Regions from separate parts of the Rhizobium sp. WYCCWR 11146 genome, predicted to be linked through region 2. Evidence: predicted binding sites of a transcription regulator. Region 2 holds the regulator's gene; the other holds the start of a gene.
What was found. Region 2 encodes LexA, which represses DNA repair genes until DNA is damaged. Its sites were predicted from a motif close to TGTTCNNNNTGTGTTCNG; they were not measured.
Positions count from the first base shown of each region.

Region 1: a site for LexA is predicted at 2,270-2,287, ahead of HX899_RS24800 (DNA recombination protein RmuC). Genes of this name have one in related genera too.

Region 1 covers NZ_JACCEY010000031.1:94,744-104,658, forward strand. Annotated here, with positions in the region: gene def (peptide deformylase) at 16-531, opposite strand; gene HX899_RS24795 (globin-coupled sensor protein) at 629-2,113, opposite strand; gene HX899_RS24800 (DNA recombination protein RmuC) at 2,320-3,546, shown strand; gene HX899_RS24805 (ribokinase) at 3,628-4,527, shown strand; gene HX899_RS24810 (methyl-accepting chemotaxis protein) at 4,771-7,110, shown strand; gene ptsN (PTS IIA-like nitrogen regulatory protein PtsN) at 7,184-7,648, opposite strand; gene hpf (ribosome hibernation-promoting factor, HPF/YfiA family) at 7,719-8,294, opposite strand; gene HX899_RS24825 (DMT family transporter) at 8,587-9,510, opposite strand; partial or broken gene rpoN (RNA polymerase factor sigma-54) at 9,638-9,915, opposite strand, start outside.
Region 2 covers NZ_JACCEY010000037.1:132,371-152,618, reverse strand. Annotated here, with positions in the region: partial or broken gene HX899_RS28370 (GlsB/YeaQ/YmgE family stress response membrane protein) at 1-41, opposite strand, end outside; gene HX899_RS28365 (GlsB/YeaQ/YmgE family stress response membrane protein) at 79-333, opposite strand; gene lpdA (dihydrolipoyl dehydrogenase) at 431-1,879, opposite strand; gene HX899_RS28355 (N-acetyltransferase) at 1,896-2,477, opposite strand; gene HX899_RS28350 (SGNH/GDSL hydrolase family protein) at 2,480-3,121, opposite strand; gene HX899_RS28345 (pyruvate dehydrogenase complex dihydrolipoamide acetyltransferase) at 3,141-4,484, opposite strand; gene HX899_RS28340 (pyruvate dehydrogenase complex E1 component subunit beta) at 4,500-5,885, opposite strand; gene pdhA (pyruvate dehydrogenase (acetyl-transferring) E1 component subunit alpha) at 5,901-6,947, opposite strand; gene HX899_RS28330 (septum formation initiator family protein) at 7,093-7,413, opposite strand; gene eno (phosphopyruvate hydratase) at 7,550-8,824, opposite strand; gene kdsA (3-deoxy-8-phosphooctulonate synthase) at 8,974-9,819, opposite strand; gene HX899_RS28315 (VOC family protein) at 9,816-10,709, opposite strand; gene lexA (transcriptional repressor LexA) at 10,907-11,626, shown strand; gene HX899_RS28305 (ComEC/Rec2 family competence protein) at 11,607-14,039, opposite strand; gene gltA (citrate synthase) at 14,330-15,619, shown strand; gene lpxB (lipid-A-disaccharide synthase) at 15,651-16,829, opposite strand; gene HX899_RS28290 (LpxI family protein) at 16,826-17,707, opposite strand; gene lpxA (acyl-ACP--UDP-N-acetylglucosamine O-acyltransferase) at 17,711-18,529, opposite strand; gene fabZ (3-hydroxyacyl-ACP dehydratase FabZ) at 18,526-18,993, opposite strand; gene lpxD (UDP-3-O-(3-hydroxymyristoyl)glucosamine N-acyltransferase) at 18,986-20,050, opposite strand; gene bamA (outer membrane protein assembly factor BamA) at 20,101-20,248, opposite strand, start outside.

The DNA.
Region 1 (9,915 bases), on a different contig from region 2:
ATTTTCAACGCAGCGTCAGAGCGCCTTCGACTTCGCCGCCTTGGTGAATTTCTTGATCACCATCTCCCGCTTCAGCCGCGAGATGTAATCGATGAACAGCACGCCGTTCAGGTGGTCGATCTCATGCTGCAGGCAGGTGGCGAGCAGGCCGTCGGCTTCCACGGTCTGTTCCTTGCCGTTGCGGTCGAGATATTTGACCGAGACGACAGCCGGGCGCTCGACCTCGGCATAATAATCCGGAATCGAAAGACAGCCTTCCTCATAGACGGAACGCTCGTCGGAAGATTTGACGATCTCAGGATTGATGAAGACCTGCGGCTGCTTTTCCTCGCCCTCGCGTGAGATGTCGATGACGAGCATACGGCGCGGCACGCCGATCTGGATCGCGGCAAGGCCGATGCCCGGCGCGTCGTACATGGTTTCCAGCATATCGTCGGCAAGACGCTGCAGGTCGGAATCCACCCGCTCGATCGGCTTGGACAGCTGGCGGAGAACGGGATCGGGAAGAATGATGAGTGGCTTGATGGTCATGGCGTTCCCATAACCCATCTTTTCCGACTATGGAATTATCCGGCAGCCGGGGAATACGCTTTTTTGCATCCCCGCCTGGAATTTCGCCATATTCGCCTTAGGCCGCCCGGCGGGCAGCACCGGCGGAACGGCCCTCCGGCCGGGCACGGAAGTGCTGCAGCAGCTCAATCAGGGTCTCCACCTCGTCCTTGAGGCGGCGGGTTTCCGCCGAAGAGTGCTCGACCATGTCCGAATTCTGCTGGGTGATTGCACCCATGTTGCGGACGGCGAGGCTGACTTCGTTGACGCCGGTCGCCTGATCGCGGGCGGCGGCGGCGATATCGGCGACGAAACGGTTGATGATGTCGATGCGGCTGATCATGTCGTTCAGCGCCTCGCCGGTGCTGGAGACGATGCCGACGCCCTGATTGACCTGTGTTGAGCTCTGCGAAATCAGGTTCTTGATCTCCTTGGCCGCTTCCGCGGTCCGTTGCGCAAGCTGGCGGACTTCCTGGGCGACGACGGCAAAACCCTTGCCGGCATCACCGGCACGCGCCGCCTCGACGCCCGCGTTCAGCGCCAAGAGGTTGGTCTGGAAGGCGATCTCATCGATGACGCCGATGATCTTGGAGATCCCGGTCGAGGACTTCTCGATGCCGGCCATCGCCGAAACGGCGCTGGTGACGAGTTCGCCGGAGTTCTTCGCCTTCTCTTGCGTCTCGCGCACGGCGGCCGAAGCCTTCTCGGCATTGGCGGCCGTCTGGCCGACGCTGACGGAAAGCTGCTGCAGGGCGGCCGAGCTCTCCTCGACGCCTGCCGCCTGCTGGGCGGTGCGCAGCGCCAGATCGTTAGTCGCGTTGGAAATGACGTCTGCGCCCGTCTTGATATGGCCGGAGGTCTCGCGCACGGAGGCGAAGGATTGGCGAAGGGCGCTGACAGCGCGGTTGTAATCCTCCGCCATCTGCCGGAAATTGCCCGGCAGGTCGGACGGCAGGGTGGCTTCGAGATCGCCGTTCGACAGCGCTTCCAGACCGCGGCGCAGTTGCTCCAGCGCGATCGCCTGATCGGATTCGGCCTGAGCACGCTGCTCTTCCAAGGCACGGCGCTTGGCTTCGAGCGTCTCGAAATAGACCGAGATGGAATAATCCATGTCGAGCATGCCTGATTTGATGACGGCCGACAGCTTCTCGGCCAGCAGCTTGCCTTGCTGGCGCGCGAAGATCGAAGGCCACTGCTTTTCCATGATGCCCTTGACCAGTTCGGACATGACGATGGCGTAACCGCCGATAGACCAGCGCGGTTCCAACCCCATGCGCTCATGCATGCGGCCGATGGCGGTCACGTCGTCGACATAGCGCTCGTCGAACGTGCCGCCAGTAAGATTGGCCCAATGATCCTGCTGACGCTTCTTGGCATGGCCCAGTTGGGACTTGTCGGCGACAGCGGGGGTCTTGGCGATCTTGGCGTAGAATTTATCGAGGGCGCCGCCGATCAGCTCCGATATCACCGGGCGCAGATCCCGCATCGACTTGCGCGCCGTTTCATCCAGTTCGATGAAATCGAGGCGCTGCCTGAGGGCGTTGTCGGTCTGCTGGGCGGTCATGGGGATCTCTGTACTTGGCGCGACGCGCGCGGGAGGGGATTTCAGCGCCGCAGGTTTTGGCCAATATGGTTGAGCAATCGTTAAGCCGCGTCGACATTTCTTTTCGGTGGACGCGGAAGAGCAACGGCTTGCGAAGATATTGAGGATCGTCCATTCTGTTCACGTTTTGATCTATAAATCGCCGCTTCTTCTGTTATGCTTGCGACATGACCGTCCATTCCGAATCGCTCGCCCTTGCCCTTGCCTCGATCAGCCCGGCCATGCTGGCGCTTGTCGGTGGAGGTCTCGCCGCCCTCGTTCTGCTGGTGATCGTGCTTCTCCTGCGCGGCGCCAACCTTCGCCGCGAGCAGGCGGAGGAAGCGAGCTTTCGCGCTGAGGAAAACGAAGCGCGCATGGCCGAGCTTTTGAAGATCCAGGCGGAGATGCAGGGCCGCATCGCGGCGATGACCGAGGTCTTCGGCGCGCGGCAGAGCGAACTCAACCAGACGATCAGCCAACGCCTCGACGGCATGTCGCAGCGCGTCAGCTCGACGATCACCGAGCAGACCAAATCGACGCATGAAAACCTGCAGCGGCTGCAGGAGCGGCTGGCGGTCATCGATGCCGCGCAGAACAATATCCAGACGCTCGCCAAGGATGTCGTCGGGCTGCAGGCCATTCTGTCCAACAAGCAGACGCGCGGCGCCTTCGGCCAGTCCAGGATGGAAACGATCGTAGCCGACGGCCTGCCGATGGGCGCCTACGCCTTCCAGCAGACGCTGTCCAACGGTTCGCGGCCGGACTGCACGATCCGCATGCCGAACGGCGCGCCGCCGCTGGTGATCGACGCGAAATTTCCGCTCGAAGCCTGGAACGCGATCCGCGACGCCGGCAGCCCCGAAGCCGGCAAGATCGCCGGCCAGCAGTTCCGCCGCGACATGGAGGTCCATATAAGGGACATTTCCGAGAAATATCTGATCCAGGGCGAAACCCAGGATACGGCCTTTCTCTTCGTGCCGTCCGAATCGATCTTCGCCGAGATCCACGAGCACTTCGAGCCGGTGGTGCAGAAGGCCCACCGAGCGCGCATCGTCATCGTCTCGCCGTCGCTGCTGATGCTGTCGATCCAGGTCATCCAGGCCGTGCTCAAGGACCAGCGCATGCGGGCGCAGGCGCATCTGATCCAGGGCGAAGTGGCGATCCTGATGGACGATCTCAGCCGCCTCGATGAGCGGGTGCGCAAACTGCAGGGCCATTTCGCCATGGCGCAGAAGGATATCGACATGGTGGTCACGTCAGCCGACAAGCTCACCAAGCGCGGCGCCAGGATCGAAGCGCTGGAATTCGAGGCGGGCGGCGGCGATGCAAAACCCGCCCGCGACGGCGAAGCCGCGGTCAAATCGGTGGAAAGCCGCACCGGTCTTCTGAAGCTTCGGGTGGTTGACGAGGAGTGACTGCTTCGGGCAGTGTCTCGCCCGCATGAAACATGCAGGAGCATGATGTCACTTGCAGGCTCCAGAAGACGGGACACATTCATGATCACAGTTTTCGGGTCCATCAACATGGATCTCATCGCCACGACCGAGCGCCTGCCGAAGCCCGGAGAGACGGTGGCCGGCAACGGCTTTGCCACGGCCGCCGGCGGCAAAGGCGCCAACCAGGCGCTGGCAGCGCGCCGCGCCGGCCGCTACGTGCATATGGCCGGCGCCGTCGGCAAGGATGCTTTCGCCGCGGAGGCGCTGGCTCTGCTTGATGATGCAGGAACCGACCTTTCTCTGATCAAACATGTCGACGGTCCCACAGGCACGGCGCTGATCCTTGTCGGCGGCGACGGCGAAAACATGATTGCCGTCGTTCCCGGCGCCAATGGCCAGGTCACACCTGCCGACGCCGAGACCGCGATCGGCCGCATGGACGAAGGCGATATCCTGATGCTGCAGCTCGAAGTGCCGGCTGCTGCCGTCGAAGGCGCGCTGTCGGCGGCCCGCGCCAAGGGCGTCACCAGCATCCTCAACCTCGCGCCGCTGATCCCAGATGCGGCCCGCCTCGGCCGGCTTGCCGATATCGTCATTGCCAACGAGACCGAGTTCGAGCGGCTCGCCGGGCAGGAGGGCATGGACGCGCAAAGGCGGGAGGCAGCCCTTGTGCGTCTGCATGCGGAGACGGGCCAGACGCTGATCGTGACGCTCGGCGCCGACGGGGTCATCGCCATTCGCGACGGGTCGATTTCGAGGGCGCAGGGTCTCAAGATCGAACCTGTCGATACGGTCGGCGCCGGAGACACGTTCTGCGGCTATTTCGCCGCCAGCCTCGACGACGGCCTCGATTTTGTCTCGGCGCTGCGCCGCGCGGCGGTTGCCGGTTCGCTCGCCTGCCTCAAGGCCGGGGCGCAACCTTCGATCCCTTTGAGCGAGGAAGTCGCAGACAGGACATAGTCCGCGTCTCTTTGCGAAGCAGCCGATAAAACTCCCGGTAATTCAGGGCGTTCCGGCGATTTTCCTTGGCTCGATCGATCGAATTTCATTCAAATTTAAGAGATCTCCGGCGATGTTCCTCATGGCCGCCGGCGCCTCCCACTTTCTGGAATCCGGCCGTCCAAGCGGCTGCCTCATGATGGGGCGAGCCTTTGCTCCTGCGCCGGAGAATGCCCGTTCGGCGCATCCTTGCCCGAGGACCCCATGTTCATTTTTCGCATGAAATCGCTTGCCGCGAAACTCATCGTCATCACCGGCATCGCCATCGCACTTGTGCTCATCGTTTCGAACTTTTTCCTCATCGGTCAGACCCGGGATCGCGTCCAGACGCTGACGATGGATCAGGCCAACCTCGAGGCAAAATCGATCGCCAATGAAATTGCGGCCAATGTCGGCGAACTCGCCAGCGCCGCCCGCACCATGTCGGGCGTCATCGGCCGCGGCCATGAAGGCAAGTCGCTCGATCGCAAGGGCATGATCAACGTGCTGAAGGCCAATCTCGAGCAGAATGCCTTCGCCTTCGGCAGCTGGTTCTGCGAGCAGCTTGGCGCGCTTGACGGCAAGACCATCGAGATCGCCAACAACAATGACGAAGGCACGAACAAGAACGGCGCCTTCACGCCCTACTGGTCGAAGACCAAGGACGGCGGCATCCAATATTCGACCTTCGACAATGATTATACCGCCGCATGGTGGAAGCTCGCCGCCGACAGCGGTAAGGGCGCGATCACCACGCCCTATATGGCCGAAGGAACGGACGTGCCGACGCTGCTGACCTCGATTGCCTATCCGGTCATGTCGGATGGTAAGATGATCGGCGTCGGCGGCGTCGATATTTCGCTGAAGTCGCTGACCGACAAGCTGCAGGCGCTGCATCCTTTCGGTTCGGGCCGCGTCACGCTGCTGTCGCAGGCCGGCAACTGGATCGTCGCGCCGATCCCCGACCTGATGACCAAGGAATATGAAGGCGAGGGCGCCGACGTCGTCAAGACGGCGCTGTCGAGCAAACAGCCCGGCCTCGTCAGGAACCTCACCTATGACGGCCTCGATCCCTTCGATCGCGTCGTTTATCCGTTCTCGGTTCCCGGCGTCAACGCCACCTGGGTCGTGCTCGTCGACGTGCCGCACACGGCGATCAACGCGCCGGTGCGGGACCAGACCTACATGATGATCATCAACGGGCTGATCGTGCTTGGCGCCGTCATGCTGGCACTCTATTTCGCCGTCCGCTCTTTCGTGCAGCGGCCGCTCGGCGGGCTCGTCGCCAGCGTCAAGGCGCTGAGCGACGGTCAATATGGCGAACCGGTCGCCGCCCAGGACCGCAGCGACGAGGTCGGTTCGGTCGCCAAGGCGCTGGAAGGCTTCCGCTTCACCCTCGCCGACAGCCGCCGCCTCGAAGACGAGGCCGCAGACCAGCGGCAGGCGGCCGAGACCGAGCGCAGCCGCTCGGAATCGGAACGCCAGGAATCGGTGTCGCTGCAGCGCCATATCGTCTCGATCGTCGGCGCCGGCCTTTCCGAACTGTCGCAGGGCAATCTCAGCCACCGCATCACCGACGAGTTCCCCGGCGAATACGGCAAGCTGAAGCAGGATTTCAACGCTGCGCTCGCGAGCCTCGAAGAGACCATCAACACGATGAACCTCAGCGTCGCCAATATCGGCTCCGGCACCGGTGAAATCAGCAACAGCGCCTCCGACCTCGCCAAGCGCACCGAGCAGCAGGCAGCCAGCCTGGAAGAGACGGCGGCCGCGCTCAACGAACTCACCGCACAGGTCGATTCCAGCGCCGAGAATGCGCGCACGGCGGCCGACAACGTCAACCTCGCCTGCCAGGACGCCGAAAAATCCGGCGAAGTGGTGCAGAAGGCGATCGCCTCGATGCAAGGGATCGAGCAGTCCTCGACGGAGGTTTCGCGGATCATCGGCGTCATCGACGAGATCGCCTTCCAGACCAACCTGCTCGCCCTGAACGCCGGCGTCGAGGCGGCCCGTGCCGGCGAAGCCGGCAAGGGTTTTGCCGTCGTCGCCCAGGAGGTGCGTGAACTCGCACAACGTTCGGCCAATGCCGCCAAGGAGATCAAGACGCTGATCAACAGTTCGGCCGTCCAGGTCAAGGAGGGCGTCGATCTCGTCGGGCGCGCCGGCGGCACGCTGCACAAGATCGCCGAGCAGGTGATGGGCATCAACGACCTCATCCGGCAGATCTCGGCATCGGCCAGCGAACAGGCTGTCGGTCTGAAGGAAATCAACCAGGCCATGAACCAGATGGACCAGGTGACGCAGCAGAATGCGGCCATGGTAGAGGAAGCGACGGCTGCCAGCGTCGCGCTCAACGACGAGGCACAGACGCTGAAGGCGCTCGCCACTCGCTTCAACGTCTCGGGTTCGGGCAACGCCGCGGCCCTCGCCTCCGTCGCGCAAAAGATGCGGGCACCGGCGACTTCAGCCCTTTCGCCTCGCGCGAGCGCCCCGGCGGTCCGTCGCGTGACTGCCCCGTCGCGCGGATCCGCTGCCGTGGCGCAGGACAGCTGGGAAGAGTTCTGATCGTTCAGCCCGTCATAATGCAAAAGGCGCCTGAGAGACCCGGCGCCTTTTCACATTCGGAGATTAATGCAGCTCAGGCAGCGTTCGACGTCTGCTCTTCGTTGAGGAAGGCGTAGATCGCCGAGGCGGAATCCGTGGCGCGCAGCTTGGCGACCAGATCGTGATCGCGCAGCACGCGGGCGATACGCGACAGAGCTTTGAGATGATCGGCGCCCGCGCCCTCCGGCGCAAGCAGCAGGAACACGAGATCGACCGGCTGGTCGTCCAGCGCCTCGAAATCGACCGGCTGCTCCAGCCGGGCGAAGATGCCGACGATCGAATGGATGTTTCCCAGCTTGCCATGGGGAATGGCGATGCCGTTGCCGACTCCGGTCGAGCCCAGGCGTTCGCGCTGCAGGATGACGTCGAAAATCTCCCGTTCGGAAAGCCCGGTGATCCTGGAGGCTCTTGCAGCCAATTCCTGAAGCAACTGTTTCTTGGAATTTACTCTGAGGGCGGGAATGATCGCATCCTGATGGAGCAAATCTGCCAATGCCATTTCTTTTTCCTTCTGTCGCCGGGATCAAATGCAAGGAGCGGCGGCAATACCGCCGCTCACCACCCTGATCTCAGCCTTTGATACTGGCTGAATCGATCCAGCCAATATTTCCGTCGTGCCGACGGTAAACGATGTTCAGATGTTCCTTGCCGGGGCTGCGGAACAGGAGAAGCGGCTCGTCGGTCATGTCGAGCGCCATCACTGCGGTGGCGACTGACATGGTCTTCAGCTGCTTCGTGCTTTCAGCGACGATCGCGGGAGCGAAATCGTCGGCGATTTCATCATCGTGATCAGGAACGGAATCCATGACCGTGTAGGAGACCTCTGCAAAACCATTCAGATGGCTTCCGGCGTGATGGTCCTTCAGCTTGCGCTTGTATCGCCGCAGCCGCTTTTCGATCCGCTGGGAAGCCGCGTCGAAAGCCAATTGCGGGTCGGTCGCCTCGCCGGCTGCATGCAGCACCACCCCGCTGTCGAGATGCAGCTTGCAATCCGCCGAGTAACGAGAACTCGCCTTTTCCACGGTCACCTGGCCGGAATATCCCCCGTCGAAGTATTTCGTGATGGCCATACCAATTTGGTCCTCGATCTTTTGACGGAACGATTCACCAATTTCCATATGTTTCCCGGATACACGCACACTCATGGAGTTTCCCTTCTTATGGTCGTTTGCGGGTATCAGTTTACGCCAAGCCTCAGGTTCATCCAAGCACTTCGCACAATCTCAAGCAAGATCGGCTTAGGCCTGCGGGTCCTTGGTGCCCTTCTGATGCTGGGGATAACTCCAGACGCCGTTCGCGGCATCGATTGCGGCGGGCTTCTAGCCAGAGCGTGCCGAAAAGTCAATAGGGCGCCGAATCACCCTCGGCGGCACGCGGTCAACGTGTGGCGGATACCTTGTCGGGCAAGGCATGTCGCCGATCGCCACCCCATCCACTTTACGCGTTTCGCGCTTGCGTTGCGCGCCTTCTTGCAGGGATCGTCATGGCGGCGACACCTGATATGACGCAGACGAGTCCAATCCAGGCCGTCGGGCTCAGCCTTTCGCCGAGGAAGACGATGCCGATCGCAACGCCGATCGGCACTCTGAGATAGGCCTGCGCGGTGGTTCCGACCGAACCCAGCGTCTGGACGAGACGGAAATAGATCACAAAGGCAAGCGCCGTCGAAAAGGCGGAGAGGGCCAGCAGCGCCAGCATCGATGCCGCCGAAGGATCGATTTCCCACGGCCGATCGACGACGAGGCTCGTCGGCAAGAGAATGACCGCGCCTGAGATCAACGAGCCGGCCGCCGGCACTGCGGGATCGAGCCCCTTGAAGTTCTTGCTGAAAATCGCGGCACCTGCATAACAGATGGTCGCCAGGATGATGGCAAGCTGCGCCATCAGGTTTTCACCGAGACCGCCGAGCGCTTCGACGCCGATGACGAGGCAGATGCCGGCAAGCCCGGCCATGACGCCGAAAAGCCTTCGCAGCGTCACCTGCTCATGGCGGGTGATCAGCACGGCCAGCAGGAAGGTGAAGATCGGCGTTGCCGAATTCAGGATCACCGCCAATCCGGCATCGACGGACTGTTCCGCCCAGGCGATCAGCGTGAAGGGGACGACGCTGTTCAGGCAGGCCTGAACGAAAAACCGCCGCCAGGTGGCACGATCGCGCGGCAGACGGACACGCCGGTGACGCAGGACGGCCAGCAGAATGCCACCGGCAATCAGCGTGCGGGCGGCGATCAACGTTATCGGCGGGATCGTCTCGACGCCGATCTTGATGAAGCTGTAGGAGGAACCCCAGAGGGTCGCCAGCACCAGCAGCAGGAAAAGCTCCCTGGCAAGGTTGGAATTTTGCGGCATCATGGTCGGCATTTCGATCTTCATTGAAGACAATTCAAAGGGTTGCAGCCGTTGCGCGTCTGAAAAGATGCTGGGCGCAGGAGAGGAATAGCGGGATTTGCGGGCCGGATGCTTCGATCGAGGTCGAAGCGTTGTCGCGTCAGAAACCGGCGACCTTGGCGAGCGCCCGCTTCTCGCGGCGGCGCTGGACCGAAGAGGCGATGTTCATCGCCTCCCGGTATTTCGCAACCGTGCGGCGGGCGAGATCGACGCCGCCCTTCTTCAGCATGTCGACGATATCGTCATCGGAAAGTACCGCCTCCGGGCTCTCCTGCAGGATCAGCGCACGGATCTTGTGACGCACGGCCTCGGCCGAATGACTGTCGCCGCCGGCGACGGCGCTGATCGAGACGGTGAAGAAATATTTGAGTTCGAAGA
Region 2 (20,248 bases):
CCGCCGATAATGATTGCCGAAATCCAGCCGACGCTTTCCATGCCTTCCCCTACCCTCAAGTTGGCCCTCAGTTACGCCTCAAGCGACCGCTCTTGCGATCAAAACCACAATGATGGCGCCGACGGTGGCGTGGATGATCTGCACGACCAGCGCGTTTTCAATGCCCAGCGAAATGCCGAGCGCGCTGAACAGATAGCCGCCGACGAAGGCGCCGATGATGCCGCTCAGCAGGCATCTTATCAGCCCGCCGCCACCGACGACCAGGCTTGCGAGGAAGCCTGCAACCAGGCCGATCAGCAAAAACACCAGCAATGCCTGCGTCTCCATAGACATGATGATTTCCTTTCTTGTTTTCCATCCCCCCGGAGTGGCTTTCCACTCCGGGGGGATGGCTTTGCCACCCCGTGATACAGGGCGGATTTGGAAATTATCAAGCGTTCAGCACGCGGCCGTAAGCATCGAGCACCGCTTCCTTCATCGATTCCGACACGGTCGGATGCGGGAAGATCGTGTGCATCAGCTCTTCCTCGGTCGTTTCGAGGTTCATCGCGACGACGAAGCCCTGAATGAGCTCGGTGACTTCGGCGCCGACCATATGGGCGCCGAGCAGTTCGCCGGTCTTCTTGTCGAAGATCACCTTCACCATGCCCTGGTCTTCGCCGAGCGCGATCGCCTTGCCGTTCGCTGCGAAGGAGAAGCGGCCGACGCGGATGTCGCGGCCGAGTTCCTTGGCCCTCGCTTCGGTGATGCCGACGGAGGCGACCTGCGGATTGCAATAGGTGCAGCCCGGGACCTTGCCCTTGTCGGTCGGATGGACATTGGGAAGGCCGGCGATCTTTTCGACGCAGACGACGCCCTCATGCTCTGCCTTGTGCGCCAGCATCGGCGGGCCGGCGACATCGCCGATCGCATAGATGCCGGCGATATTGGTCTTGCCGTAGCCATCGATGACGACGCAGCCGCGGTCGGTCTTGACGCCGAGCGCTTCGAGGCCGAGGTTTTCGATATTGCCCTGAACGCCGACGGCCGAAATCAACCGGTCGGCAGTGATCTGCTGCACCTTGCCATCGGCCGTCTCGACATGAGCGGTGACGCTGCCGGCACCCTTCTCAACCTTCGAAACCTTGGCGCTGGTGAAGATCTTGAGGCCACGCTTTTCAAGCTGCTTGCGGGCGATCGCCGTGATCTCGGCATCCTCGACCGGCATGATGGTCGGCATGACTTCGACGACCGTGACGTCGACGCCCATCGAGCGATAGAAGCTGGCGAATTCGATGCCGATCGCGCCCGAGCCCATGACGATCAGCGACTTCGGCAGAACATCCGGCTTCAGCGCCTCGAAATAGGTCCAGATCAGCTTGCCATCCGGCTCGATGCCGGGCAGCGCGCGCGGACGGGCGCCTGTGGCGATGATGATATGCTTGGCGGTATAGGTACCCTCGCCGCTCTTGACGTTCTTCGGCAGCGGGTGCTGCGGCTCGACGACGGGCTTCGACGACTTGCCGACGACGACCTCTCCGGGCTTGGTGATCTTTGCCTCGCCCCAGATGATGTCGATCTTGTTCTTCTTCATCAGGAAGCCGACGCCGGCATTCAGACGGGCGGAGACGGCGCGCGAGCGGCCGACGACGGCCTTGGCATCCGGCTTGACCGTGCCTTCGAGAACGAGGCCGAAATCCTTGAAGTGATTGGCGTGGTCGAGCACCTCGGCCGAGCGCAGCAGCGCCTTGGTCGGGATGCAGCCCCAGTTCAGGCAGATGCCGCCCATATGCTCGCGCTCGACGATCGCGGTCTTGAGGCCGAGCTGGCTGGCACGGATGGCAGCGACATAGCCGCCAGGACCCGAACCGATGATGATGACGTCGTAGGATTCAGCCATGTGTTTCCTGCCTTTGTTACGCTGCGCTGCGGGTCATGAGCACCCACGCATGTCTCTTGCTGTTTTCGAAGAGCGGCACGGCATCGGCGCGCGCAGCCTCCAGGAATCCGTTTCTTCCATAAAGCGACAAAGCCGCTTCGTTGTCGCTGGCGGTGATCAGGCTGACGGGCCGCCGATCGGCCCTTTCGATCTGATCGTCCAGCAGCCTGCGTCCGATGCCGATGCCGCGCAGATGGCGATAGACGCCGAGACTGCCGATGAACCAGCTTCCGACCACCGTCTTCTGCAAGACAAGCATCGGTGCGGTTGCCGGAATAGTCGCCTCGATATCGCCTATCCCCTCACCCAGCGCATGTCCGATCGCCACACCCGCGACCTCGCCATAGGCCTCGGCAATGACGGCATCCCGCCAGCCGCCGACAGCCTCCTCCTCGCCCATCTTCAGCCGGCCCTGCTCCAGCGGCGTGTCGCTCACGCCGTTTTCCACACCGGCAAACCAGAGCCAGGAGGCAAAACCGCGCGATGCGATATCCGCCAGAATCGCCAGCTCCGAGGCATCCCGCCGTGAGGCCTGCCGGAGGGCGATGAAGGAGGTCATGCTCAGATCCCCAGCATCATCCGCACGATCGATTCCAGCCCGCGTCCAAGCGCACGCGTATTCTCCGCATCGAGGTGAATGCCGTCGATCGGTGTGGTCTTGGCGACCGAATTGCCGTCGAAGAAGCCACAACCGAGTTCGTCGGCAAGATCACGATAAAGCGTTGCAAGCTTTGCCGATTCCTCGATGCCGCCGGGAAACGATGCGGCGAAGGGCACATTGCCCGTCGCGCGGATCGCCGGCGGCGCCACGATCAAAATCTCCGGCCCATCGAATTCGAAGGGCCAGGCATGATTGCGGATCAGCCGCACGAGCCGGCTGATGCCCTGGCATGCGGCAAAGGCCGAGCCTGCCACGACCGGCTTCATGTCATTGGTGCCGAGCAGAAGGATGACGAGGTCGAGCGGTGCATGCGTTTGCAGGATCGTCGGCAGGATGCGCGCACCGTTGCGGTCGCAATCGGCGAGATGGTCGTCGAAAGCGGTGGTGCGACCGTTCAAGCCTTCGGCGATGATACGCGCGTCACCGCCGAGCGCTGCCTGAAGCACGCTCGGCCAGCGATTCTTGTAATCATGACGGCCGATCGTCTCGGCGTCATAACCCCAGGTCAGCGAGTCACCATAGCAAAGAACGGTCTTGGTCATTTCCGCCTCCGCGACGCTATCAGACAAGCATGCCCATCGGGTTCTCGATGTAGCCCTTGAAGGCCTGGAGCAGCTCGGCGCCGAGCGCGCCATCGACGCAGCGATGGTCGGTCGAGAGCGTGACTGACATCACGGTGGCAATCGCCATTTCGCCCTTCTTGACGACGACCCGCTGTTCGCCGGCGCCGACCGCGAGGATCGTCGCATGCGGCGGATTGACGACGGCTGCGAAGTTCTTCACGCCCATCATGCCCATGTTCGAGACCGAACTGGTGCCGCCCTGATATTCCTCAGGCTTCAGCTTGCGGTCCTTGGCCCGCTTGCCGAGATCGCGCATCTCGTTGGAGATCGTCGACAGGGTCTTTTCCTCGGCCTTGCGGATGATCGGGGTGATCAGGCCGCCGGGGATCGAGACAGCAACGCCGACATCGGCGTGCTTGTGCTTGACCATGTTGCTGTCGGTCCAGGAGACATTGGCATCCGGAACGTCGCGCAGCGACAGCGCCATGGCCTTGATGACCATGTCGTTGACCGAGAGCTTGTAGGCCGGAGCGTTGTCCTTGCGCGGAGCCGCATCGTTCAGCTGGGCGCGCAGCGCCAGCAACGCATCGAGCTCGCAATCGACGCTGACGTAGAAATGCGGGATCGTCTGCTTGGATTCGACCAGGCGCCTGGCGATCGTCTTGCGCATACCGTCATGCGGCACGAGCTCGTAAGAGCCCGGCTCGAAAAGCTTGAGCACGGCTTCCTCGGACGCGCCCTTCGGTGCGGCAGCGGCCGGAGCCTGCGCGGCGGCAGCGGGTGCGGGCGCCGCAGCAGCCTTGGCGCCGCCACCGGCAACGGCGGCCTCGATGTCGCTCTTGACGACGCGGCCGTGCGGGCCGGAGCCTGCGACTGCCGAAAGATCGATACCGGCTTCCTTGGCCAGCCTGCGGGCAAGCGGCGAAGAGAAGGCGCGGCTGCCATCAGATGAAGCTGAGGCGGTTGCGGCTACAGGTGCCGCAGCCGGAGTAGACTGGGCCGGAGCCGGTGCAGCTTCGGCCTTCGGCGCCGCTGCGCCGTCAGCTTTCGGTGCCGGAGCGGCCGAACCCGCACTGCTTGCGGCAGCGGAGACATCCTCGCCATCGGCGGCAAGAACCGCAATCAGCGCATTAACCTTGACGCCTTCGGTGCCGGCGGCAACGACGAGCTTGGCGACCGTGCCTTCATCGACGGCTTCGACTTCCATCGTCGCCTTGTCGGTCTCGATCTCGGCGATCACATCGCCGGACTTGACCTTGTCGCCTTCCTTGACCAGCCATTTGGAAAGATTGCCTTCCTCCATGGTCGGAGAGAGGGCGGGCATCGTGATATTGATCGGCATCGAAACACCCTCCCCTTATTTGTAGCAAACAGCCTTCACCGCATCGACCACTTCGCCGACGTTCGGAAGGGCGAGCTTTTCGAGATTGGCGGCGTAAGGCATCGGAACGTCCTTGCCTGCGATCGTCAGGATCGGCGCATCGAGATAGTCGAAAGCCTGCTGCATGACGCGGGTGGCGATTTCAGTGCCGACGGAGGATTGCGGATACCCTTCCTCGACGGTCACCAGGCGACCGGTCTTCTTCACCGATTCGATGACAGTCGGCAGGTCCATCGGGCGGATGGTGCGAAGGTCGATCAGTTCGACGTCGATGCCGATCTTCTCGAGTTCGGCGACCGCCTTGGTCGCATAGCTCATGCCGATGCCGAAGGAGACCACGGTGACGTCCTTGCCCGGACGATGGATGCGGGCCTTGCCGATCGGGAGAACGAAATTATCGAGCTTCGGCACATCGAAGTGCTGGCCGTAGAGAATTTCGTTTTCGAGGAAGATGACCGGGTTCGGATCGCGGATAGCAGCCTTCAGCAGGCCCTTGGCGTCGGATGCCGTATAGGGCATGACGACCTTCAGGCCGGGAATGGCGCTGTACCAGGCTGCATAATCCTGGCTGTGCTGGGCGCCGACGCGGGCCGCTGCACCATTCGGGCCGCGGAAGACGATCGGAGCACCCATCTGGCCGCCGGACATATAAAGCGTCTTGGCAGCGGAGTTGATGATCTGGTCGATCGCCTGCATGGCGAAGTTGAAGGTCATGAATTCGACGATCGGGCGAAGGCCGGCCATGGCGGCACCGACGCCGACGCCGGCAAAGCCATGCTCGGTAATCGGCGTATCGACGACGCGGCGGGGGCCGAATTCCTGCAGCAGCCCCTGCGTGACCTTGTAGGCGCCCTGATATTCGGCGACTTCCTCACCCATGACGAAGACGTTTTCGTCGGCGCGCATTTCCTCGGCCATGGCGTCGCGGAGCGCTTCGCGCACGGTCGTCGACACCATTTCGGTGCCGGCCGGGATTTCGGGGTCGTTCGGAACGACGGCCTTCGGCTCGGCCGGAAGCGGTGCGGAGGCAGAACCGGTGTTGGTCGGCTTCTCTTCCTGGGCAACTTCCGGAGCTGGTGCGGCGGCCGGCTTGGCGACGGAAAGATCCGAGGCCGATTCGCCGTCCTGCAGCAGCACGGCGATCTTGGTGTTGACCTTGACGCCTTCGGTGCCGGCATCGACGAGCAGCTTGCCGATGACGCCTTCGTCGACGGCTTCGACTTCCATCGTCGCCTTGTCGGTTTCGATTTCGGCGATCACATCGCCTGAGGTGACCTTGTCACCTTCCTGTTTCAGCCATTTGGACAGTGTGCCTTCTTCCATGGTCGGAGAGAGGGCGGGCATGAGGATATCGATAGGCATGGGTTCCCTCCCCGATTAGAGCAGAATGTCGGTATAGAGCTCGGATGCATCCGGCTCCGGATCGGCCTGGGCGAAGTCGGCGCTGTCGGCGACGATGTCGCGAACATCCTTGTCGATCGCCTTCAGATCGTCTTCGGAAGCCCAGCCCTTTTCGACGAGGCGTGCCTTCACCTGTTCGATCGGATCCTGCTCGGAGCGCATCTTCTGCACTTCCTCCTTGGAGCGATACTTCGCCGGATCGGACATCGAGTGACCGCGATAACGATAGGTCAGCATTTCGAGGATGATCGGGCCTTTGCCGGAGCGGCAATGTTCGAGCGCCTCGTCGGCCGCCGCCTTGACGGCGCGAACGTCCATGCCGTCGACCTGAATGCCCGGGATGCCGAAGCCGGATCCGCGAAGCGAGTAGTTCGACTGCGCGGTGGCGCGGGCGGTCGAGGTACCCATGGCATAACGGTTGTTCTCGACGATATAGACGATCGGCAGCTTCCAGAGAGCAGCCATGTTGAAGCTCTCGTAGACCTGGCCCTGGTTGGCAGCGCCGTCGCCGAAATAGGCGATGGAGACATTGTCATTGCCGCGGTAGCGGTTTGCAAAGGCAAGACCCGTTCCGAGCGAGACCTGGGCGCCGACAATACCGTGACCGCCGTAGAAATGCTTCTCCTTCGAGAACATGTGCATCGAGCCGCCCTTGCCGTGGGAATAGCCGCTGCGACGTCCGGTCAGTTCCGCCATGACGCCACGCGCTTCCATGCCGGTTGCCAGCATATGGCCGTGGTCGCGATAGGCGGTGATGACCTGGTCGCCTTCCTTCTGCGCCATCTGCATGCCGACGACGACAGCTTCCTGACCGATGTAGAGGTGACAAAAGCCGCCGATGAAGCCCATGCCGTAAAGCTGACCGGCCTTCTCCTCGAAGCGGCGGATCAGCAGCATCTCGCGATAGGCCTTCAGCTCTTCATTGCGATCGAAGTCGGCTACCGGGCCTCCATTCGATGCTTTGGCTGCCGGTTTTGCTGCAGTTTTGCGGCTGGAAACGGTCGCGGTCTTTCGCGGCGCCATTCAACCCTCCCTATGGGTTTGTCGTTTCTTGGTGGCGCGTACCATAGGGAAGAAAATTGACCACAGCAATGCCATAATTGCATGGCTCGTATTCGGTCCTAAATTATTGGAAAAACTACGAAAATTCCAATTAACCTGTTTCCGGTTAATTGGAATAGTGGTTGAATACGACGATCTCGTCCGCGCGCGACATGTTGAGCTGATAACGCGCTTTTTCGTCCAACATGTCCTTGTCGAGCGACCCGTCACTCAAGAGCGCGACCTGATTTTCCAGATGTTCGCGCTTCGCCTTCAAGATCGCAAGCTCTTTTTCACGCGCGACACGCTGATGCTCGAACGTCTCCGTCGCGCGCAGGCCGTAATCGCCATGAATGCAATGATAACCGAAATAGGAGAGGAAGGCGACCGTCATGGCCGGAATGACGAAGCGACCGATCTTTCTCTTCTTATGATGCTTTGTCCACATACACGCATGCTCTTGAACGCATTACCAATTCGTTCAATCTAACGCGCAGAGATTAACCGTTCGTTGACTCTAAAAAACGGGCAACAAAAAACCCGCGCCGGGAGGCGCGGGTCAAGCCATTGGAAATCAGATCCGATCAGCCGCGAATGATCGAGCGGCCGGCATACTGGGCCTGCGGGCCGAGGCCCTCTTCGATGCGGATCAGCTGATTGTACTTGGCAAGACGGTCGGAACGCGACAGCGAGCCGGTCTTGATCTGACCGCAGTTGGTGGCGACCGCGAGATCGGCGATGGTCGAATCTTCGGTCTCGCCGGAGCGGTGGGACATGACGGCGGTATAGGCCGCCTTGTGCGCCGTGTTGACGGCATCGAGCGTCTCCGTCAGCGTGCCGATCTGGTTGACCTTGACGAGGATCGAGTTGGCGACGCCCATGCGGATGCCGTCGCGAAGACGGGCGGAGTTGGTGACGAAGAGATCGTCGCCGACGAGCTGGGTCTTCTTGCCGGCCAGGTCGGTCAACGTTTTCCAGCCATCCCAGTCGTCTTCGGCCATGCCGTCCTCGATCGAGATGATCGGATACTTGGCGGCGAGCTCGGCCAGGTATTCGGCCATGGCGCCCGATTCCAGCGTGCGGCCTTCACCTTCGAGTACGTATTTGCCGTCCTTGAAGAATTCCGTCGAGGCGCAGTCGAGGCCGAGGCACATGTCGTCGCCCGGCTTGTAGCCGGCTTTCTCGATCGACTTCATGATGAAGTCGAGGGCCTCGGGCGCGCTCTTCAGGCCCGGTGCGAAACCGCCTTCGTCGCCGACATTGGTGTTATGGCCCTGCGCGGCAAGTTCCTTGCGCAGCGTATGGAAGACTTCCGAACCCATGCGCACGGCTTCGGCGATCGAATCGGCGCCGACCGGCAGAATCATGAATTCCTGGAAATCGATCGGGTTGTCGGCATGAGCACCACCATTGATGATGTTCATCATCGGCACCGGCAGAAGGCTGGCGGAAGCGCCGCCGACATAACGGTAGAGCGGCAGGCCGGACGCCTGGGCCGCAGCCTTGGCAACGGCGAGCGATACGCCGAGGATGGCGTTGGCACCGAGGCGCGACTTGTTCGGCGTGCCGTCCAGCTCGATCATGATGTTGTCGATCTGGATCTGGTTTTCGGCGTCGATGCCGCCGATCGCGTCGAAGATCTCGGTGTTGGCGGCTTCGACCGCCTTTTCGACACCCTTGCCGAGGTAGCGCTTGCCGCCGTCACGCAGTTCGACCGCTTCATGCGCGCCCGTCGAGGCGCCCGAGGGAACGGCCGCGCGGCCCATGCTGCCATCTTCGAGATAGACATCGACTTCGACGGTGGGATTGCCACGGCTATCGAGAATCTCGCGGGCGATGATATCGGTGATTGCAGTCATGGGTTCTTCCTGCTCGGTGGGTGATAAATGGTTCGAAACCTGTCTTAGTCGAAGGCGTGCAAATTACAATGCTGCAATAGCCTTCGGACCAGCGTTCGGATGTGGCCTATAGCACGATCATGTCAGACTGTTGAACGTCAAGCTGAACCTTAGGCCTTGGCGACCGCATCGAAGGCAAGCAGCTTTTCGAGAAGCCGCGGCATGTCCTTGAGATAGACCATGTTCGGGCCGTCGGAAGGGGCATTGTCGGGGTCCTGATGGGTTTCGACGAAGACACCAGCAATACCGGCAGCCACAGCGGCGCGCGCCAGGGTTTCCACGAATTCCCGCTGACCGCCGGAGGATTCGCCCTGGCCGCCCGGCTGCGCCACGGAATGGGTCGCATCGAAGATAACGGGCGCGCCCATCGCCGCCATGATCGGCAGCGAGCGCATGTCGGAAACCAGCGTATTGTAGCCGAATGAGGCGCCGCGCTCGCACAGCAGCACGTTCGGATTGCCGCTGGCATTGAGCTTCTTCAGGACGTTCCTCATATCCCAGGGAGCGAGGAACTGGCCCTTCTTGACATTGACGACGCGGCCGGTCTTGGCGGCGGCGATAAGAAGGTCGGTCTGGCGGCAGAGGAAGGCCGGGATCTGCAGGACGTCGACGATCTTTGCCACCTCCTCGCATTGCTCGGCGGTATGAACATCGGTCAGGACGGGAAAGCCGAATTCCTTCTTGAGGTCGGCAAAGACCTCCATGCCCTTCTCGATCCCGATACCGCGTTCAGCCGACAGCGAGGTCCGGTTCGCCTTGTCGAAGGAGCTCTTGTAGACGAGGCCGATGCCGAGCTTTCCGCAAAGCTCTTTCAGCGTGCCGGCAACCATGAAGGCGTGGTCGCGGCTCTCCATCTGGCAGGGACCGGCAATCAGCGACAGGCGGCCGGTATTGGAAAAAGTGACCTGGCCTTGGCCTTCGCCGATCCTGACTTCGGAATTCGTATCAGTGCTCATCGTGTTTCCTCGAAGGCGAAGAGCGTGCCCTGCCCGGGCGCGGGCTTCACCAGAATGCGATTGTTCTTGCGCGTGTATGTCACCCCGTTAGCAGCCAAATGCGCTTCTGTCACGGCAAGATCGGCGACAGTGAAGAGGATTGCCCGGCCGCGCAGGCCGCGATCTGCGGATGAGCCGGCGATGTCGAAATAGGCCTCCAGCCCTTCCGGCGTCATCAGGCTGATTTTCGCATTCGATGCTGCGATATTGACGCCGAACCCGGTCTTCTCGACTGCCGATTGCGCCACGGCAAGGCTGACGAAGGCAGCGAAGGCGGCCGGCTCCGGCGTGCAAAGCGCGATCTCGATTAGGCCGGTGACGCCATTGGCATGCGTCTCCAGCGCGGCGCGGTCAGCCGGCAGCGTGACGCGCTCGACGGTGAAGAGCAGGAGATCAGGCGCGCGCAGGTCGCCGGCGAAAGCCAGCTTGAAGCCGGCAATCGTCTCGGAACCGTCCGGCATCGTCATCGGCCGGGTGAACTGCAGCATCTCGCCGGCGCTCGATCCGTTGCCGACGAAATTCTGATGATCGATGCCGGCATCCTTGCTGCCGAAAGCCAGCCCCGAAAGCCCCTCCTCGCCGCAGCGGAAGCGGAAGGCCTGGTTGCGGGCGGTGAAGACATTGCCTTGCCGCGCTGATGCCTCGCTCTCCTCGACGCTCGCAATCCCGAGCGGCTCCAGATAAGTCTTGTCGGCAAAGAAGACGCAGGCATTCTCCGTTCCGAAGGGATGGCGCGCATCGGCGGCAACGGTGAAGCCGAGCTTGCCGAGCCTCTCGCGCGCCAGATCGATATTGACGACCGGCAGCACGACATGATCCAGCGGGTGCGGTTTGGCGGAGTGCTCGTTCATGATATCCCCTCTCCTAACACGGCAGAGATGTGTGAGAGTGCCGCCCAAGGCAAGACTTGTGTGCCAATCCGGCGAATGAAAATAAAAATCTCAACGAGTTGGCGCCAAGTTTTACGGAAATTTAGCTACTTGCGGAACACATATGGAACATATAGTGTATGTTCTGGATTTGTTTCAATCACGAGGTCACAACGTCGATGCTCACGCGCAAACAACAGGAGCTTCTCCTTTTCATTCATGAGCGCATGAAGGAATCCGGCGTTCCGCCATCTTTCGACGAAATGAAGGATGCCCTGGATCTCGCTTCCAAGTCCGGGATTCACCGGCTGATTACGGCGCTGGAGGAGCGTGGCTTCATTCGCCGCCTACCGAACCGCGCCCGTGCGCTCGAGGTCATCAAGCTTCCGGAGGCCTACAGCCCCAGCATCCAGCCCCGGCGCGGCTTTTCGCCGAGCGTCATCGAGGGCAGCCTCGGCAAACCTCAGCCGGTCGCCGCCCCCGCTCCCGCAAAACCCGTCGCCGACAACGGCAACTCGGTCTCCGTGCCGGTCATGGGCCGAATCGCTGCCGGCGTGCCGATCTCGGCGATCCAGAACAATACCCACGACATCGTCGTTCCGGCGGACATGCTCGGCTCCGGTGAACATTATGCGCTCGAGGTCAAGGGCGATTCGATGATCGACGCCGGCATCTTCGACGGCGACACCGTGATCATCCGCAATGGCAGCACCGCAAGTCCTGGCGACATCGTCGTTGCTCTCGTCGACGACGAAGAAGCGACGCTCAAGCGCTTCCGCCGCAAGGGCGCCTCGATCGCGCTGGAGGCCGCCAACCCGGCTTACGAGACCCGGATTTTCGGGCCGGACCGCGTCAAGGTTCAGGGCAAACTCGTCGGTCTCATTCGCCGCTATCACTGACATTGGCCAGGCCCGATTCGGTAAAACTGTTGCTGCGCCAGTCATAGGCGCGATGGCGCATCCATGGCCGCGACAATGCATCGAATGCGGTTGCGACCTCCAGGCCGGTGTCCGTGAAGCGCAACTCGATGGAACCCGTCCTGCGCAGCGTCTCACCGGTGAAGAGCGTCGCACCTGAGCGGCAATTGTTGAAGCGAAGGCGGACCGATGTCACGACGATATCGGCCGCGTCACATGCCGGGCCGAGATAGGCGGCATTGTCGATGACGGTTACCACCTGACCATTGCCGAGCCTTGATGTGCACCAGGCCTTCTTGACGCAGGAAAAGCGGTTTGCGTCACCGCCCGCTGCGGCCGCCCGCATCGCGGTCCTTGCTTCGTTCTGCTGATCGCGGGAAAGCCTGACGCGGCGGTCTTCTCCCTCAGGCGGGATAGCAGGACCATCCAGCATCTTCGGCGGGTCATGCTTCGGCAGGACTAGCGCTCTCTGCCACTGGTCGAAGATGAAATCCGGCGGTCTTTCACGGTTGGAAGCCATTGCTGCCGCCTCGACCACCGCGACGAGACTGCCATCCTCCGAAATCACCAGATCCGGCGGCCGGGGAACCGGTAGAAGCAACAGGATGAGTGTTGCGACCGCGATGATCGATGTGCCGGCATGGCGCAACCGGGTACGGAGCAGCGTCAGCAGCAGAAAGCCTGCCACGGCTATCGCGAAATACCAGGCGGGCATGCGGCCGACGTCGATATTGCCATCCCAGCCGGACACCGTCTTTGCGACCGCGATCACCAGATCGAGGCCGAATCCGACGACCTTCCAGGCCCAAACATCCAGACCGAAAGGCATTAGCAGCATCGCCAGCAAGCCGGCCGGCATGACGATGAAGGAGATGATCGGCATCGTCGCGAGGTTCGCCGGCAGGCCGTAGGCGGTCAGGCGATGAAAATGCTCGATCGAAAACAGCGCGGTGGAAAAACCGCCGATCAGCGAGGTCAGGAAGACGCCGCCGAAGAAGCCTGCAACTGTAACGAAGGGCCTGATGATCGGCAGCTTCAGGAAGGCGTTTTCGCGGACGCGCCGGTCCTTCCACAGCTGATAGCCCGAGACCAGCGCCAATGTCGCCGCAAAAGACATCTGGAAGCTCGGACCCAAAACCTCGGACGGCGAAATGACGATGATGACGAGCGCGGAGAGAGCGACATTGCGCAGGCTGATCGACGGCCGGTCGAAGAAGACGGCAATCAACATGATGGCCATCATGATGAAAGCGCGTTCTGCAGAGACCGCAAAGCCCGAGATCAGGAAATAGGCGGTGACGGCGATGAGCGCGCCGGCGGCAGCGATCTTCTTCGTCGGGTAGGCCTCAGCGATGCCGGGAAAGAGGCTGAGCAGCATCCGGAAGCCGACGAAAAAGATGCCGGCCGATAGCGCCATGTTGAGACCGGAGATGGCGATGATATGAGCCAGACCGGACTGGCGCAGCGCCTCCGTCGTTTCATTCGAGATGGCACGCCGCTCGTCCGTCACGAGAGCAGCGGCGAAAGCGCCAGTGTCGCCGGGCAGGATCGACCTTATGCGGTCACCAATGCCGCTGCGCAGCCGGTAGAGCCCTTCGAGCAGCGTTTCCGCCGTCGATCTGGCAGCCTGGGGACCAGCCTGCGCATCGACCTTCGTCGGTGCACCGTAGAAGAAGCCGTTGGCGCCGATGCCATCGAAATAGGCACCGAAGGAGAAGTCGTTGAGTTCGGGAAGTGCTGGACCTGCCGGCGGCGTCAGTCGCGCCCTGCCGGTGATGATATCGCCGATCTCGAAGGCCGCGTCCGCGCCGCGGACGATGGCGGTTATGCGTTCCGGCCGCCGCTTCAGCTCCGGTGCCTTAGTGCCGGTGACGGCAAGAATATAGCGCCACCGCCCGCGACCATCGCCTTCGCGCCGCTCGACACGGCCGGTCACCGTCGTCGTCACTGATGAATCGAGGATCACGGTCGAAGCCCGCCGGCTCTCGAACTGCGCCGTGACCATGCCGCAGACCACGAGCGAGAGCGCCAGCAGCGTTGCCCGCACTGCCGCCCGGCTGCGGCTGGCGATGAGAACCGCCACGGTCAGCGCCGACAGGCAGAGCAGCGATGCAACGAGCGGAAAATCCGATGCCGCGAGAAACCAGACGGCTGACCCGGCGCCGAGGAAGACCGGCGAGAACAGAAGCAGGCGGCCATGGTCCACCTCCTCGCCCAGCATGCGCATGCCGGCACGCAGCAATTGCGAGGCTGCGGCCGGCAGCCGGTGGCGCAATGGTGTCGTCGACTGCGTCCGTGTCGGTCGCGTCACCACGACAGGTGGTGAAAAATTGGAGGCGCCGGCAAGGTCTTCGCCTGCTTCCGGCCGCAATTCGACTGTCGTCAACTCCTGCATGAACCGCCCAAGCCCGGCTGCGAAGGCGGCCAGAATGCAACCTCCAATCAAATCCGGCAAGAATAATCGATTGAAATATGAGGGAAAATCGCGAGCGCCAAAAGACCAGTCGAATCATCGGCTTCCGATATGCGTGCGGCTCATCGCTGCAGTGCCTAAAAGGTGATACCGCAATGCACAAAATGCCATCACGGTAACTTGGCATTAGCTTCGCGATCATATAGCTATCGGTGAGGACGCTTAACCCCTATGGCGCTTTTATGGCGCCACCGCCATTTCGGAGGATCAGCATGACGGATCAAAGCGCTACAATAAAAATCGGTGACAAGTCTGTCGACCTTGCTGTCAAAAGCGGCACGATCGGCCCGAGCGTCATCGATATCGGTGCCCTCTACAAGAACACGGCTTCCTTCACCTACGATCCGGGTTTTACCTCGACCGCATCCTGTGAATCGAAAATCACCTACATCGACGGCGACGAAGGTGTCCTGTTGCATCGCGGCTATCCGATCGAGCAGCTCGCCGAGCACGGCGACTTCCTCGAAGTCTGCTACCTCCTGCTTTACGGCGAACTGCCGACCACCGTGCAGAAGAAGGATTTCGATTACCGCGTCACGCACCACACCATGGTGCACGAGCAAATGAGCCGCTTCTTCACCGGCTTCCGCCGCGATGCGCATCCGATGGCCGTCATGTGCGGCTGCGTCGGCGCGCTGTCGGCCTTCTATCACGACTCCACCGACATCACCGATCCGCACCAGCGCATGGTCGCCAGCCTGCGCATGATCGCCAAGATGCCGACGCTTGCCGCCATGGCCTACAAATACCATATCGGCCAGCCCTTTGTTTATCCGAAGAACGACCTCGACTACGCCTCGAACTTCCTGCGCATGTGCTTTGCCGTGCCTTGCGAGGAATATGTGGTCAATCCGGTGCTTGCCCGCGCCATGGACCGCATCTTCATCCTGCATGCCGATCATGAGCAGAACGCCTCCACCTCGACCGTCCGTCTCGCCGGTTCGTCGGGCGCCAACCCGTTCGCCTGCATCGCCGCCGGCATCGCCTGCCTCTGGGGGCCCGCGCATGGCGGCGCCAACGAAGCAGCGCTCAACATGCTGAACGAAATCGGCACGGTCGATCGCATTCCGGAATATGTCGCCCGCGCCAAGGACAAGAACGATCCGTTCCGCCTGATGGGCTTCGGTCACCGCGTCTACAAAAACTACGATCCGCGCGCCAAGATCATGCAGAAGACGACGCACGAAGTGCTCGGCGAACTCGGCATCAAGGACGATCCGTTGCTCGAAGTGGCGATGGAGCTGGAGCGTATCGCGCTCACCGACGAATATTTCATCGAGAAGAAGCTCTATCCGAACATCGACTTCTATTCCGGCATCACGCTGAAGGCGCTGGGCTTCCCCACGACCATGTTCACCGTGCTCTTCGCGCTTGCCCGCACCGTCGGCTGGATCGCGCAGTGGAACGAGATGATCGAGGATCCGGAACAGCGCATCGGCCGTCCGCGCCAGCTCTATGTCGGCGAACCGAAGCGCGATTACATCCCGGTTTCGAAGCGCTGATCGCTTCCAAAGAACCCAAAAGAAAACCCGGTCAGAAACGACCGGGTTTTTTCTTTTTCAGCACGTCGAGAAGGATCTCGGCGGCATGCTCGCCGGGCGGTGTTTCGGTCTGCATGCGTTGCCAGACGAGATCGTAGCCCTCGTTCATCGCCTTCAATTGGAACGTGTCGGCCGACAGCCGCTCCATCCAGCGCGCCAGGCTGGCGCCGCGGACGATCTCGTTCAGATATTCCGGCACGACGGCATAATCGGCGATGATATTGGGCAATGCGCCCGTCCACACCTTAATGCGCCGGGCGAGCAGGCGGATAATCCAATCCGTCTTGTAAACGGACACCGTCGGCACGCCGGCAAGGGCGAGTTCGAGGATCACCGTGCCGGAAGCCGCCATCGCCGCATCCGCCTCGGCAAAGGCCTTCCATTTCTGCGCCGGCCCGACCGCCACCTCCGGCGGCGTGGCCCAGCCGGCGACGAGCCCCTTCACCAGCGCTTCGTTGTGCGCCACGGTCGGCAACAGGAATCGCATCGGGCCGTTGCGGGCGACAAGTTCTTTGGCCGCATCCTCGAAGAACGGAAGCAGTTTGGCGATTTCGGAGGATCTTGATCCAGGAAGCATCAGGATCGCCTTGCCGGCTCCCTCGACGGGTGCGCGCATGGCGCGCTGCCGCCGCGCTTCGAGCAGCGCCGGATCGGCGGTCAGGCGATGGCCGACATAGGTGGTCTCAGGCCCGCCGAGCGCACGCATTGTTGCCGGCTCGAAGGGCAGGACGGCGAGCACATGATCGACATAGGCGAGCATGCGCGTGGCGCGATATTCCTTCCAGGCCCAGACGCTCGGACAGACATAATTGACAACAGGCAGATCCGGCAGCGCGGCGCGGACACGCTTGGCGACGCGATGGGTAAAATCTGGGCTGTCGATGATAAGAAGAATATCAGGCCTTGCTGCGATGATGGCAGCCGTCGTCTGGCGGATCAGGGTATAGAGCTTTGGCAGCCGGCTCAGCACCTGGGTGATGCCCATGATCGACAGCTCGGAGAAATCGAACAGGGATCGCAAGCCTTCCGCCTGCAGCCCCTCGCCGCCGACGCCAACGAGTTCCACCGGTCCGCTGTGAACCCGCTTCAGCGCGGCGATGAGATCGGCACCGAGCAGATCCCCCGACACCTCGCCGGCAATGACGGCGATCTTCAGCGGCGCCCCGTTCATTCAAGCCCCCATGCCGGCAGGCCGCGATCGATGCCACAGACGAAGAGCCCGGCCTCATCGGCGGCTTTGATGACTGCGGCGCGATCGAGCACCAGCGAGCGGCCGGCCTCGACGGCGACGCCGGCAAGGCCGGCTTTCCTCGCATTCAGAACCGTGGAAACGCCGATCGCCGGCAAGTCGGCGCGGATATCCTGTTGCGGCTTGCAGAGTTTGACGAGTGCGCCACGGCGGCGCGGCGAGATGCGCCCCGCGGCTCTGAGACCCGCGACACGCTCCAGCATCTCGTCCGTGCCCTCAAGACCCTCCAGCGCGACGATACGCCCGCCGATGGCGACGGCGCCCTGCCCGACATCGAGCCGGCCGAGCATTTCGGCGGCTTCCGCCGCGCGGTTGATATCGCGCCGGTCTTCTTCGCCCGGTATCGCCGTGCCGAGCGGGCCAACGGCGGCAAGAAGGTCGGGGGCGATCTCATGGGCACCGACGACACGCCGGCCGTTTCCCTCGATCAGCCGGATCACCATCTGCAGCACCCTATCGTCGCCGCCGGACAGTAAGGTGCGGATCGTGGCCGGCATCTTCATCAGAGTGCGCAGCGTCGGGCGCACCTCGCGCCATTCCGGCCGGCGCCGCACGCTGCCGGACATGACGACACGGCCGATGCCGTAGCGGTTCAAGAGGCCCTCGAGAGCTGCAAAATCGCCGACGCCGATGACGGCATGATCATACCCTTCCCAGCGCCGGTCGCTTTCGTCCTTCAGCGCGACGATGACGGGATTTTCGCCCGCCGCGCGCGCAGCTTCGGCGACATAGGAAGGCAGAAGGCCGCCGCCGGCGATGATCGCCAGCCGGCCCGCAGCGGTATCGCCGGAAAGAGTCACGGACTAGCCCTTCTGCCCCCGGGTTGGCGAGGACAAGGCGCGGTCGCTGTCGGCGGCGATGAAGTCGAGGATGTGGACCGCCTGCTCGCAATCAGCATATTCTTCGCGGATGGCGGCGGCGTTTTCGCGGACGGAGCCCGGTCCTTCGAAGATCGACTTGTAGGCGCGCCGCACCCTGTGAATGACGGCGCGGTCGACGCCGGCGCGCGTCATGCCGACGACGTTGAGGCCGCTCAGCAGCCCGGGATTGCCGTTCAGCATGCCGTAGGGAATGACGTCGTAACTGACCGCCGAGAGCCCGCCGACGAAGGCCTGACGGCCGACGCGGGTGAACTGGTGAACGGCCGAGCCGCCGCCCAGGATGACGCGATCTTCGATGACGACATGGCCGGCGAGCATGACGTTGTTCGACATGATCACATGGTTGCCCACCCGGCAGTCATGCGCGACATGCGAATTGGCAAGGAAGAGGTTGTTGTCGCCGACGATCGTCTGGCCGCCGAAATCGGCCGTGCCGGTATTCATCGTCACGCCTTCGCGGATCGTGCAGTTGGCGCCGACCGTCAGCGTCGTCTCCTCGCCGCCGTGATGCACGCTCTGCGGATCACCGCCGACGACCGCCATCGGGAAGATGCGTGTGCCCTTGCCGACCACGGTGCGGCCGGTCACGACCGCATGCGACAAAAGCTCGACATTCGCATGCAGGACGACGTGCGACCCGACATGGCAGAAGGGACCGATCCTGACGCCCTCACCGATGGTCGCGCCGTCTTCGACGACAGCCATCGGATGAATGCGAGCGCTTTCGGCGATAGTGCTCATGCCTGATCCTTACGAACGATCATCGCGCCGATATCGGCTTCGGCGACAAGCGCGCCGTCGACCTTGGCGTCACAATGGAATTTCCAGATATTGCCGCGCTGCTTGTGCTTCCTGACATGGAATTCAACACGATCGCCGGGTACGACGGGCTTGCGGAAGCGCGCATTCTCGATGGTCATGAAATAGACGAGGTTGCCTGGCTGGCCATCCTTCTTGGCACAGATCGCACCCGCGGTCTGGGCCATGCCCTCGATCAAGAGAACGCCGGGCATGATCGGAGATTCCGGAAAATGACCGGTGAAATGCGGTTCGTTCACCGTGACGTTCTTGATGCCGATCGCCGTGTTGTCGCCGTCAATCTCGATGATCTTGTCGACCATGAGAAACGGGTAGCGATGCGGCAGCAGTTTCATGATCTCGATGATGTCAGCCGAAGAAAGCGTTGTCGTGGCTTCCTCAGTCATTTTGCTTGCCTCCAGGTTTCGTCCCGCGCAGCTTCGTCTTTGACATCTGTTGCGCGACATCTCTCAGATAGTCATTCAGCGGGCGCCCAGGTGTACCACCATATTGTCCGCCGGCGGCAAGATCGGTCATGATACCGCTTTGGGCGGCGATCTGCACGCCGTCACCGATCGTCACATGCCCCTTGATACCGACCTGGCCGCCGATCTGAACGCCATTGCCGATCTTCGCGCTGCCGGCGATGCCGACCTGCGCAACGATGGCGCAATGGCGGCCGATCTGAACGTTGTGGCCGATCTGTACCTGGTTGTCGATCTTGGTGCCTTCGCCGATGACCGTATCGTCCATGGTGCCACGGTCGATCGAGGTGTTGGCGCCGATCTCGACATTATCCTGGATGATCACTCGGCCGATCTGGACGATCTTGATCATGCCGCGCGGGCCCGGCGCATAACCGAAACCATCCTGGCCGATGCGGGCGCCGTTGTGGATGATGACGCCATTGCCGAGCAGCGCGCAGAGAATGCTGGCGCCGGCCGCAATCGAACAATCCCGGCCAATCTTGACATTCGGACCGATGATGCTGTGGGCGCCGACGCGCGTCCCTTCGCCGATCTCGGCATGCGCTCCGATGACGGCCATCGGCTCGACGATCACGCCCTTTTCAAGCTTGGCGCTCGGATCGATCACCGCGCTTGGCGCGATCTCGCTTTCACCGGAAAAGACGACCGGGCGCAATGCCGCGGGATAGAACAGGCCGCCCGCCATCGCGAAAGCCGCATGTGGATTGGACGACAGGATGACCGGGATATGGGGGGGTACGAGATCGGCGAGCGCCTTGTCGCAGATCACTGCCGAGGCTTCGCATGTCGCCAGTTCATCGCGGTTACGACGCGACAGGATATAACAGACATCGCCCGCCCGGGCCCGGCTGATGGGGGCAACGGACCTGACGATAACATCGGCATGGTCGGAATTGGCGAGTTCCGCCCCAAGAAACTCTGCCAGCTCAGCGAGCTTCAGACCTTCATGGGGCAGAAAAAAAACGTTTTGCTCCATCGGCAATGCTCCAGAACGGAATTGAGTCTTACAGTTCCGGACTGCCGATATCAGAATTGGTTGTTGATGCCAAACTTGAAGTTCTGCGTCTTGTCGAAGTCTTCCTTGAGAACCGGGATCGCGTAATCCAGACGCAATGCACCGAAGGGAGACTGCCAGACGACGCCGACACCGACGGAGGCGCGCAGCGAAGCGCTG